DNA from 3 places in the Rhodococcus sp. Eu-32 genome. Region 3 is predicted to be linked to each of the others. Evidence: riboswitches for the same ligand, from Rfam matches in the RefSeq annotation. Region 3 holds a riboswitch; each other region holds the start of a gene.
What was found. Region 3 has a riboswitch for S-adenosylmethionine ahead of DK926_RS00400 (amino acid ABC transporter permease). Riboswitches for the same ligand answer to the same signal wherever they lie in the genome.

Region 1 (3,273 bases), on a different contig from region 3:
GTCGTCGGCGATGTGGAACTCGATGTCGAGGAAGACTGCGACGCTGTCGGCATCCTTGCCTGCGGCCACTGCATCGGAGCGCAGTGCCGTGCGAGCCTGTTGGCCCTCACGAAGGTCTGCGGCGACGATGCGGGCGACCGCCTCGGTCGGAACGGCGTCGGTGATTTCGGTCCAGGTGCCCGCATGATCGACGGCGACGCGTACGGGTGAAGTGTTCGACATGAGATGTCCTGTCGTGGAAGCAGGGGAAGGTTGCCTAGGTCCTACCCGAACGCCTACAAGACCCGGAGGCCGTGCGGCACAGATCCACGTACCTGTCGCGCCAGAATCGGCCCTGCGACACGACATTTGCTGTCATGACCCGATGCTAACCTCTCCGTTCGCGCACGGGGATCCCACGCCTGCGCCGCCGTCGGCAATCGCCGGGAACGGGCGCGGATCGGGCACCGGGTTCCACCATCCGTTGTCCTCCTCGTAGACCCACGAGGGGCCGGACGAGGCCAGCTGCGCGACGGCGTCGACGAGACGGTCGACGTCGGCATCGGAACTACCGAGCCCCAGGCTGGCCCGCACGGCGCCGCCTGCGTAACCGAGCCGTTGCAGCAACGGGTGGGCACAGAACTTGCCGTCGCGCACGCCGATTCCGTGTTCGGCGGACAGGTATGCGGCGATCTCGCCCGGGCCGTACCCGTCGAGTGCAAATGTGACGATGCCCACACTGTCCGGAGCGTCGTTCCACACCGACAAGAGCTGGATTCCGTCGATTCCGGCCAACCCGTCGCGTAGCCGCGTGCACAGACGACGCTCGTGGTCGACGGCACCTGCCGCCTCGTACGCCGTGATCGCCTCGCACGCGGCTGCGAGCGCGACGACGCCGAGCACGTTCGGGGTCCCGGCCTCGTGACGCGCGGGCGACGGAGCCCAGTCCGTCGACGTCGTGGTCACGTGTCGCACCGCACCACCACCGGCAAGGTAGGGCTCACCGGCGTCGAGCCAGTCACGCCTGCCGACGAGGACACCCGCACCGTGCGGCGCGTACAGCTTGTGGCCCGAGAAAGCGAGGTAGTCGACGCCCAGGTCGGCAAGATTCACGCGGCGATGCGGCACCAACTGGGCACCGTCGACGAGAATTCGAGCACCGTGCCGATGCGCGAGCGTCGCGAGTTCGCGGATGGGCAGCACCTCGCCCGTGACGTTCGACGCTCCCGTGACGGCAAGCAGCGCAGCAGGTTTCGTCCGCAGTTCCGCGTCGATGCGCGCAACCGTCTCGGCAACCGAGTCCGCTGCGACGACGACGCGACGCCCGTTCCACGGCAACAGGTTCGCGTGGTGCTCGATGTCGAGCACGACGGTGTCTCCCGGGACACAGCCGGCGAGAAGGTTCAGCGAGTCGGTGGTGTTCCGCGTGAAGATCACGACGGAATCCTGTTGCGCTCCAACGAAGTCGGAGACGGTCACCCGGGCCTTCTCGTATGCGGCCGTCGAGACCCGCGATGCATATCCGGCACCCCGGTGCACGCTGGAGTAGAACGGCAGCAGCTCCTCGATTCGCGCGGACACCTCGGCGAGCGCAGGTGCACTGGCCGCGTAGTCGAAGTTCGCGTAGCTGCAGGTGGTTCCGTCGACGAGCGGGACCTGCACGTTCGCGCCGCTGACCGCAGCGAACGGTGCACAGGTCTTCTCGAGAACAGCAGTCATGACAATTATCCCCTTGTCGTTCGGGGACCCACGCCGATACGGCGTTCGAGTCCGCGCTTGCCGCACCGGTTCTCCGGCGTCGGCCAGGTCGTCACCCGGAGCACCCCACCGCGGAGGAGGGTTGCCGACCAGCGAGCCGGGGCTTTGCGCTGGTACTCATGACCTGAACAGAGAATGGCAAACGACTCTCGTCATTGTCAACCCGGCAGGTAGGAAACCCGCGGGGCGAAGCCGCACCACGCGAGTAAACTTCGCCCGGTGTCTCGACCATGCAGCCGTTCACCTTCTGGCAAACCCAACATGAGATAACGACCCACAAATCACGTTGACGATTCGAGAAGAGGAACACCCGGTTGTCTGTGGAATCACGATCGGAACCGACGAAGACGCAGGCGTCTGCAGCCATACCTGCCGAATTTCTGCGCGGAGATCGCGCTCCTCGTGAGCGCACCCTCATCGACGTCCTGCGGTCGACGGCGTCACAGCATCCCAACGCCATGGCGATCGACGACGGAAGCACGTCGATCACCTACCGCGAGCTGCTCGAGGACATCGACGAGGGCGCGCAATGGCTGGCCAGGGCGGGAGTTCGGCGCGGCGACCGCGTCGGCGTCCGGATGCCATCGGGCTCGTTCTCGTTGTACGTCGCGATTCTGTCGATCCTGAACGCCGGTGCTGCGTACGTGCCCGTCGACGCCGACGACCCCGACGAGCGCGCCGAGCTTGTCTTCGGTGAGGCCAAGGTGACCGCGGTCGTGACGGCGGGCGGCATCGCTGCAGGTACGGCCGACAAGCAGGACATTCCCCTGCCCGACACCCTGACCATCCCGAGCCCCGACGACGACGCCTGGGTCATCTTCACGTCGGGTTCGACGGGTACGCCGAAGGGCGTCGCCGTCAGCCATCGCAACGCCGCGGCATTCGTCGACGCCGAAGCGCGGATGTTCATGCAGGACGATCCCCTCGGTCCGGGCGACCGCGTGCTGGCAGGTCTGTCGGTGGCGTTCGACGCGTCCTGCGAGGAGATGTGGCTCGCGTGGCGTCACGGCGCGTGTCTCGTTCCCGCACCTCGCTCGCTCGTCCGCAGTGGATTCGATCTCGGACCGTGGCTCGTTTCCCGTGACATCTCGGTCGTCTCGACCGTCCCGACGCTCGCAGCTCTGTGGCCCGCTGTGGCGCTCGAAGCCGTCCGCCTGTTGATTTTCGGCGGCGAGGCGTGCCCGCCGGAGCTGGCCGAACGCCTCGCCGTCGACGGTCGCGAGGTGTGGAACACGTACGGGCCCACCGAGGCCACCGTCGTCGCGTGTGCGTCGATCATGGACGGCAAGGGTCCGGTCCGTATCGGCCTGCCACTCGACGGCTGGGATCTCGCCGTCGTCGACGCGTCCGGCCAGCCGGTTGCCGTCGGCGAGGTCGGTGAGCTCGTCATCGGCGGCGTCGGCCTCGCGCGCTACCTCGACCCGGCGAAGGACGCCGAGAAATACGCCCCGATGCCGACGCTCGGGTGGGAGCGCGCCTATCGCAGTGGCGACCTCGTCAAGCTCGAAGTCGAGGGTCTGTTGTTCCAGGGCCGCG
Region 2 (3,273 bases), on a different contig from region 3:
GATCATGCCGAGTCCGTAGATCATCAGTGCTACCGGGACGAGCCCCTTGGCCAGGCCCGAGACGTCGGTGAGCGTCGACGCGATGTACGTGTACACCGCGAACATTCCACCGAATCCGACCATGCCGACGAGCAGTGTCATCCAGACCTGGACGCGCCGGAGTGCACCCAACTCGGTGATCGGGTTCGTCGTCGGCATTCCGTCCAGACGCGGCATCCACATGATCAGCGCCGTGACCGTGAGCGCACCGATGACGGCGACGACGGCGAAAGCACTGCGCCATCCGAGGCTCTGGCCGAGCCACGTCGCCGCGGGCACGCCGACGACGTTCGCGATGGACAGTCCCATCATGACCATGGCTACGGCTTTCGCGCGCTTGCCGGGCTCCGCGAGATGCGCGGCCACGAGCGCGGCGATACCGAAGTACGCGCCGTGCGGGAGTCCGGCGACGAACCGCGATGCGACCAACTCGTGGAAGCTCGGCGCGAACACCGTGCCGAGGTTGCCGAGCGTGAACGCGGCCATCAGCAGGATGAGCAGAAGCCTTCGCGGAACACGTGCGGCCAGCGTGGCGATCGCAGGAGCTCCGACGACGACACCCAACGCGTACGCAGAGATCATGTGGCCGGCGGACGGCTCGGAAATTCCCATCGACGACGCGACGTCCGGCAGCAGACCCATCGATGCGAACTCGGTGGTTCCGATGCCGAAACCGCCGATCGACAACGCCACCATCGCGAGCCGTCTACTCGTGGAGTGCGGCCGCTTCTCGGTACTCAGGCCGTGAGACACCTTCGAACGCACGGCGCCGACATTCTTGGCGAGGGCGGAATCGGTGACAGACACAGCAGAACGACCTTGTCTCGAGAGGGGGAACGGAAGCATGAAGAAGGGACGGACCCTGGAGGGAACGTCCCTGCGATCCATTGTCGTCCCGCACGCAACGGATTTTCTTCCTGATCGGCGGTGATTGTGCTCACGAGACACTTATCCGCAGGTCACAGTGCACGATTTCGGAGTTCCGACGTCGCTATTCCTCCCGCCCGGGCGCACCGCTAGGATTCCAGCAGGTCATGAGCGCCAGCATCGAGCCCCGGCTTGCTGGCCGGCAACCCTCCAACCGCGGTGGGGTGCTCCGGGTGAAGACCTGGTTACTCGGTTGCAGAACGCAACCGAAGAACAAGCGCGGGTCCGCAGGACGGTCTCAGGCCGACTCGGCGGGCCCACTGACCGGGCACGACTGGCCAGACGGGCACGACTGGACCGCGAAGGCCCCCGAGGAGGTTTGCATGTGTTGTTGTCTCGATAGGCCCCGCCCGGCCCTCGCATGCGAGTGCCGTTTCGAATTCTGCACATCCTTCGAAGACGGAGTATTCACGACATGACCGAGAACAACCCCGACGTAGTCGACGCCGCAGGCGCCCCGATCGAGGATCCGACCGCGTCCTGGAGTTTCGAGACCAAGCAGATTCACGTCGGCCAGAGCGCCGACGGAGTCACCCGTGCGCGTGCTCTGCCGATCTACCAGACCACGTCGTACACGTTCGAGAACACCGACCACGCCGCCGCACTGTTCGGACTCGCCGAACCCGGCAACATCTACACCCGCATCATGAATCCGACGCAGGACGCCGTCGAGCAGCGCATCGCCGCGCTCGAAGGTGGCGTCGCCGCACTGCTGCTGTCGTCGGGACAGGCCGCCGAAACGCTCGCCATTCTCAACCTCGCCGAGGCAGGCGACCACATCGTCTCCAGTCCGCGACTGTACGGCGGCACGTACAACCTCTTCCACTACACACTGCCCAAGCTCGGCATCGAGGTCTCCTTCGTCGAGAACCCCGACGACCTCGAACAGTGGAAGGCCGCGATCAAGCCGAACACCAAGGCCTTCTACGGCGAGACCATCTCGAACCCGAAGAACGACATCTTCGACATTCCCGGTGTCGCCGAGGTTGCACACGCCAGCGGGATTCCGCTGATCGTCGACAACACGGTCGCCACCCCGTACCTCATCCAGCCGTTGACGTTGGGCGCCGACATCGTCGTGCACTCGGCGACGAAGTACCTGGGAGGCCACGGAACCGCGATCGCAGGCGTCATCGTCGACGGCGGCACGTTCGACTGGACGCAGGGCCGTCACCCGAATTTCACGACGCCCGATCCGAGCTACCACGGCGTCGTGTTCGCCGAACTCGGTGCGCCTGCCTACGCGCTCAAGGCTCGTGTGCAGCTGCTCCGCGACATCGGCGCGGCCGTGTCCCCGTTCAACGCCTTCCTCATCAGCCAGGGACTCGAAACGCTCAGCCTGCGTATCGAGCGCCACGTCGAGAACGCGCAGAAGGTCGCCGCGTTCCTCGAAGCACGCGAGGACGTCTCCAGCGTCGGCTATGCGGGTCTTCCGTCCTCACCGTGGTACGAGCGAGGACAGAAGCTGGCACCCAAGGGACAGGGCGCGATCGTGTCGTTCGAACTGACCGGCGGCGTGGACGCGGGCAAGAAGTTCGTCGACGCGCTGAGCCTCCACAGCCATGTCGCTAACATCGGGGACGTGCGTTCACTAGTCATCCATCCCGCGTCGACCACTCATTCGCAGTTGACTCCGGAGGAGCAGCTCGCCTCCGGCGTCACTCCCGGCCTGGTCAGGCTCGCAGTGGGCATCGAGGGAATCGACGACATTCTCGCCGATCTCGAACGCGGTTTCGCAGCGGCGGCGTCTTGACCATCAGCTCCGTGCACGACGCCCTGTCGGCCGCAGGATTTCCTGCGGCCGACGGGCGGCTCGGCCATGTCGACATAGGTGACCTCGAACTCGAAAGCGGCGCGACGCTGCGCGGTGTGACGATCGGGCTGCAGCGGTGGGGCACCATCTCGCCCGCTCGCGACAACGTGGTGCTCGTCGAGCACGCGCTGACCGGTGATTCGCACGTGTCCGGCCCTCCCGACGACGCCCACGCGCTGGCGGGGTGGTGGGACGGAATGATCGGCCCCGGCGCACCCGTCGACACCGACGAGTGGTGCGTCGTCGCCACCAATGTTCTCGGTGGGTGCGGCGGCACGACGGGTCCGTCGTCGATCGCACCGGACGGCAAGCCCTACGGCAGCCGATTCCCGGAGATCTCCATCCGCGATCAGGTCGCCGCCGAAGCTGCACTCGCGGATGCCCTGGGCATCGAGCGTTTCGCTGCCGTCGTCGGCGGCTCGATGGGCGGGATGCGCACGCTCGAATGGATCGTCGAATACCCCGAACGTGTTGCCGCCGCGCTGGTTCTGGCC
Region 3 (3,273 bases):
GAGAACGTCGCGCGTGTGAGTGCGACGAGTTCTGCCGTGGGTCGGTAGGTCAGTGCTCCCGGTGGCGGTTCGGTGTGTCCACCGTGGCCGTCGGGGTGAATGCCCTTCGCGAGTGCGGGGTCTGCGGCTGCGGCATCGAGAAACCGCGAAATCATCTCGGAAAGAGCGACATCGCGGCCTGGGCGTAGGCGCCGGCGTACCGCACGCGGGAGTGAGCGGGAAATGGAGGTGGTGCAGGGGATCAGCGCTGCGCTCAGAGGCCCGACCGGATGGATTCGGCCGCGTTTGATCGGGCGGTAGGCAATGGGTCGGTGGTCGGTCGAGTGGTGAGCTGTCTGTTCGGCGACATCTTCAGCTGCGCTAGGGTTTTCGTGGTCGGCGGCCGCGGTGTCATCGGGTTCGTCTGTACCGCAAGCATTCTCGCTTCCCGCACGCTCGCTGCCCGAATGTTCTTCCTGCGCCACCGCGGAGTCGACATCCTCGGCCGTGTCGTCTGCAGACTCGTCCGCCTTGTTGCCGTGTCCTTCTTCCGCGCGGATGTCCTCGATGAGTTCGGTGAGAATCATCTGCAGTCGGGAGTCGCCAGCGAGCCGTCGGGCTGTGTCGGGGTCGAGGATGGTGCCGTCGCTGAGGGTTGCGGGTCGGTCGGTGAGTCCGAGGAGGGTTTCGATGTCTACGGTGACTTGCAACAGGTGTGGACGTCGCTTGGAGTGATGCTCCTGCTGTCCGTTGACCGGGCATACGTCGGTTTCGCACATGCAGGCGATGAAGTCCTGGCGGTAGACGAGAGCCATGACGGCGTAGCCACGGAGTTGCTTCTTCGTTCGTGGGTCGCGGGAGCAGACGGTGCCTGCGAGTTCGTCGAGCACGGCGTTGATTTCGGCGCCCTCGAGACTGCTCATTCTGGCGCGGAGGGTGGCCATGCCGTCGTCGCCTCGAATGACGTCGGCGCGTCGTTCTTCGGATTCGACTTTCTTACGCGCTGCTGCGGCCTCGTCGGGGTCGTGTTCGATCCACAGGCTCCAGATGCGGTCGCGGAGGGGGCCGACGGTGGTGTGCAGTGCGGTGGCGAGGACGTCGTCCTCGATCGCGTGGACGGTATCGTCGGATGCCTTCTCGAGCACCAGGGCGATGGTGCGGACCCTAGGGTAGTCGATATCGCCTGCGGTGAAAGCGCCGTCGACTGCGGGCAGTCGCCAGGCGAGCTGTTCGCCGATGGTCATCATGTCGCTGGTGACGGTGCGCGACAAGGACAAGGCGACCGACGCCTCGCACTGGACGGTACGTTTGGCGAGTGCGATGTCGGGTTCGCCGTCGCCGGATTCGTGGATGTCGGCTTCGGTGCAGAAGCGGAGCTCGAACAGGGCGTGCAGGTTGTGGACCATCGTTGCGGCGGCGATGTTCTCGGCGCGGCGATTGCTGGCGAGCGTCGCCAACAGTTCCGACGCCTCCGCGTCGGCGGCACGACGGATCGCGTCCGCCTCGCCTGAATTATCAACGCCCCCCGGCATTCCCATGCCCACTACGATAATCGAACATGCGTTCGAATACAAGGGAGGCCGCCCACTACGTCGCCCGCGCAGGTTGCAGCGCACGCGCACGTTGCAACCTGCGCGCTTGCTGGAAGGTGCGCGGCCGGACGCGAACGGTCGAAACCCGCAAGAGTTCGAATCACCGTGATTCGAAGTCGAAGCTCAAGCGCCGCAATGCAATCGAAAACCGGAGACTTGACGGCTGTACTAGGTACCGAATACATTCCTGTCACCATCCAGAGCGACCAAGAGACCTGGCTCGTCGACGTCGCAGCAACCCCCTTCCTCACGGAAGGTGTGGGTGCTACCGCCAGGACCGATGGAGGACGAACATGAGTATGAGTAGCGCACTGTGTCAGCGACGGGCAATGCGGCGACGCCTGCACGTCGACCTGTGCCGCGTGGGCGCCTGTAGCTGTACCTGCAGATAGTCCCGCCACACACCACACCTCCACCAGAAAGCTTGTTTCGGTGACTCAATTGCAAGCTCGGCCCGCGTCGGCCGAACCGCAGATAGACGACGAAGACCTCGTCGTCGCCAAGAAGTGGCACCCGTGGCGCTGGGTCGTCAGCATCGCGGTCCTCGTGCTGGTCGCGCAGTTCCTCCACGGCCTCGCGACCAACCCGGGATGGGATTGGGGAACGTTCGCTCAGTACTTCACGGCGGCGTCCGTCATGTCCGCGCTGTGGCTGACCATTCAGCTGACGTTCTGGGGCACACTCATCGGGATCGCGATCGGCATCGCGCTCGCCGTGGCTCGCCTGTCGAACAACCCTGTGCTGCAGGTCATCTCCTGGTTCTACATCTGGGCGTTCAGGTCGATTCCTCTCATTGTGCAGTTGCTGTTCTGGTTCAACATCGCCTACCTGTACCAAACTCTCACGCTCGGAATTCCGTTCGGTCCCGCGTTCTTCGAGTTCGACGTGAACAACGTGATCAGCGGTTCGACGGCCGCCATCATCGGTCTCGCGCTGCACCAGGCTGCGTACTCGGCCGAGATCGTCAGGGCGGGCATCATCTCCGTCGACCAAGGCCAGTTGGAAGCGGCTGCTGCACTGGGCATTCCGAAGCGTCGCGAATTCTTCAAGATCGTCCTGCCACAAGCGATGAGAGGGATCCTCCCGAACGCCGCCAACGAGGTCATCAGCCTGTTCAAGGGCACCTCGATCGTGTCCGTCATGGCCATCGCCGAGCTGTTCTACCAGGTTCAGGTCATCTACGGCCGCAACGGGCGGGTCGTTCCGCTGCTCATGGTCGCGACCATCTGGTACATCATCCTCACGTCGATCCTGTCGGTCGTCCAGTTCTACGTAGAACGGCACTACGCCAAGGGTGCGGTGCGCACCATCCCTCTGACACCGGTCCAGAAGATACGCAAGCGGCTCGCCGAGATCACCCTCGCGCCTCGGGGAGCAACCCGATGACCGCCGCACCGGAGAACTCGAAGTACGCCGTCGAAGTCCGCGGCATACACAAGTCGTTCGGACCGCTCGAAGTGCTGAGGGGTGTCGACCTCGTCGTTCGCCCGGGCGAGGTCACCGTCATCATCGGCCCGTCCGGATCCGGTAAGTCCACGCTGCTGCGCACCCTCAACCACCTCGAAAAGGTGGATCAGGGCACGGTCAGGGTCGACGGCAATCTCGTCGGCTACCGCCGCAAGGGCAACAAACTGCACGAGCTCAGCAACAAGGACATCCTGAAGCAGCGTTCGCAAATCGGCTTCGTCTTCCAGAACTTCAA

Region 1: it holds a riboswitch for S-adenosylmethionine, as region 3 does, so the genes downstream of both, DK926_RS20540 (aminotransferase class V-fold PLP-dependent enzyme) here and DK926_RS00400 (amino acid ABC transporter permease) in region 3, are expected to answer to the same signal.
Region 2: it holds a riboswitch for S-adenosylmethionine, as region 3 does, so the genes downstream of both, DK926_RS25955 (bifunctional o-acetylhomoserine/o-acetylserine sulfhydrylase) here and DK926_RS00400 (amino acid ABC transporter permease) in region 3, are expected to answer to the same signal.

What each region holds. Positions count from the first base shown of each region.
Region 1 is NZ_QGNK01000019.1:25,101-28,373, reverse strand. It holds gene DK926_RS20545 (hypothetical protein) at 1-222, opposite strand, end outside; gene DK926_RS20540 (aminotransferase class V-fold PLP-dependent enzyme) at 355-1,698, opposite strand; SAM riboswitch class IV at 1,747-1,862, opposite strand; gene DK926_RS20535 (Pls/PosA family non-ribosomal peptide synthetase) at 2,052-3,273, shown strand, end outside.
Region 2 is NZ_QGNK01000038.1:9,464-12,736, forward strand. It holds gene DK926_RS25950 (MFS transporter) at 1-846, opposite strand, end outside; SAM riboswitch class IV at 1,070-1,192, shown strand; gene DK926_RS25955 (bifunctional o-acetylhomoserine/o-acetylserine sulfhydrylase) at 1,382-2,719, shown strand; gene DK926_RS25960 (homoserine O-acetyltransferase) at 2,716-3,273, shown strand, end outside.
Region 3 is NZ_QGNK01000001.1:70,914-74,186, forward strand. It holds gene DK926_RS00395 (HNH endonuclease signature motif containing protein) at 1-1,517, opposite strand, end outside; SAM riboswitch class I at 1,762-1,858, shown strand; gene DK926_RS00400 (amino acid ABC transporter permease) at 2,013-2,957, shown strand; gene DK926_RS00405 (amino acid ABC transporter ATP-binding protein) at 2,954-3,273, shown strand, end outside.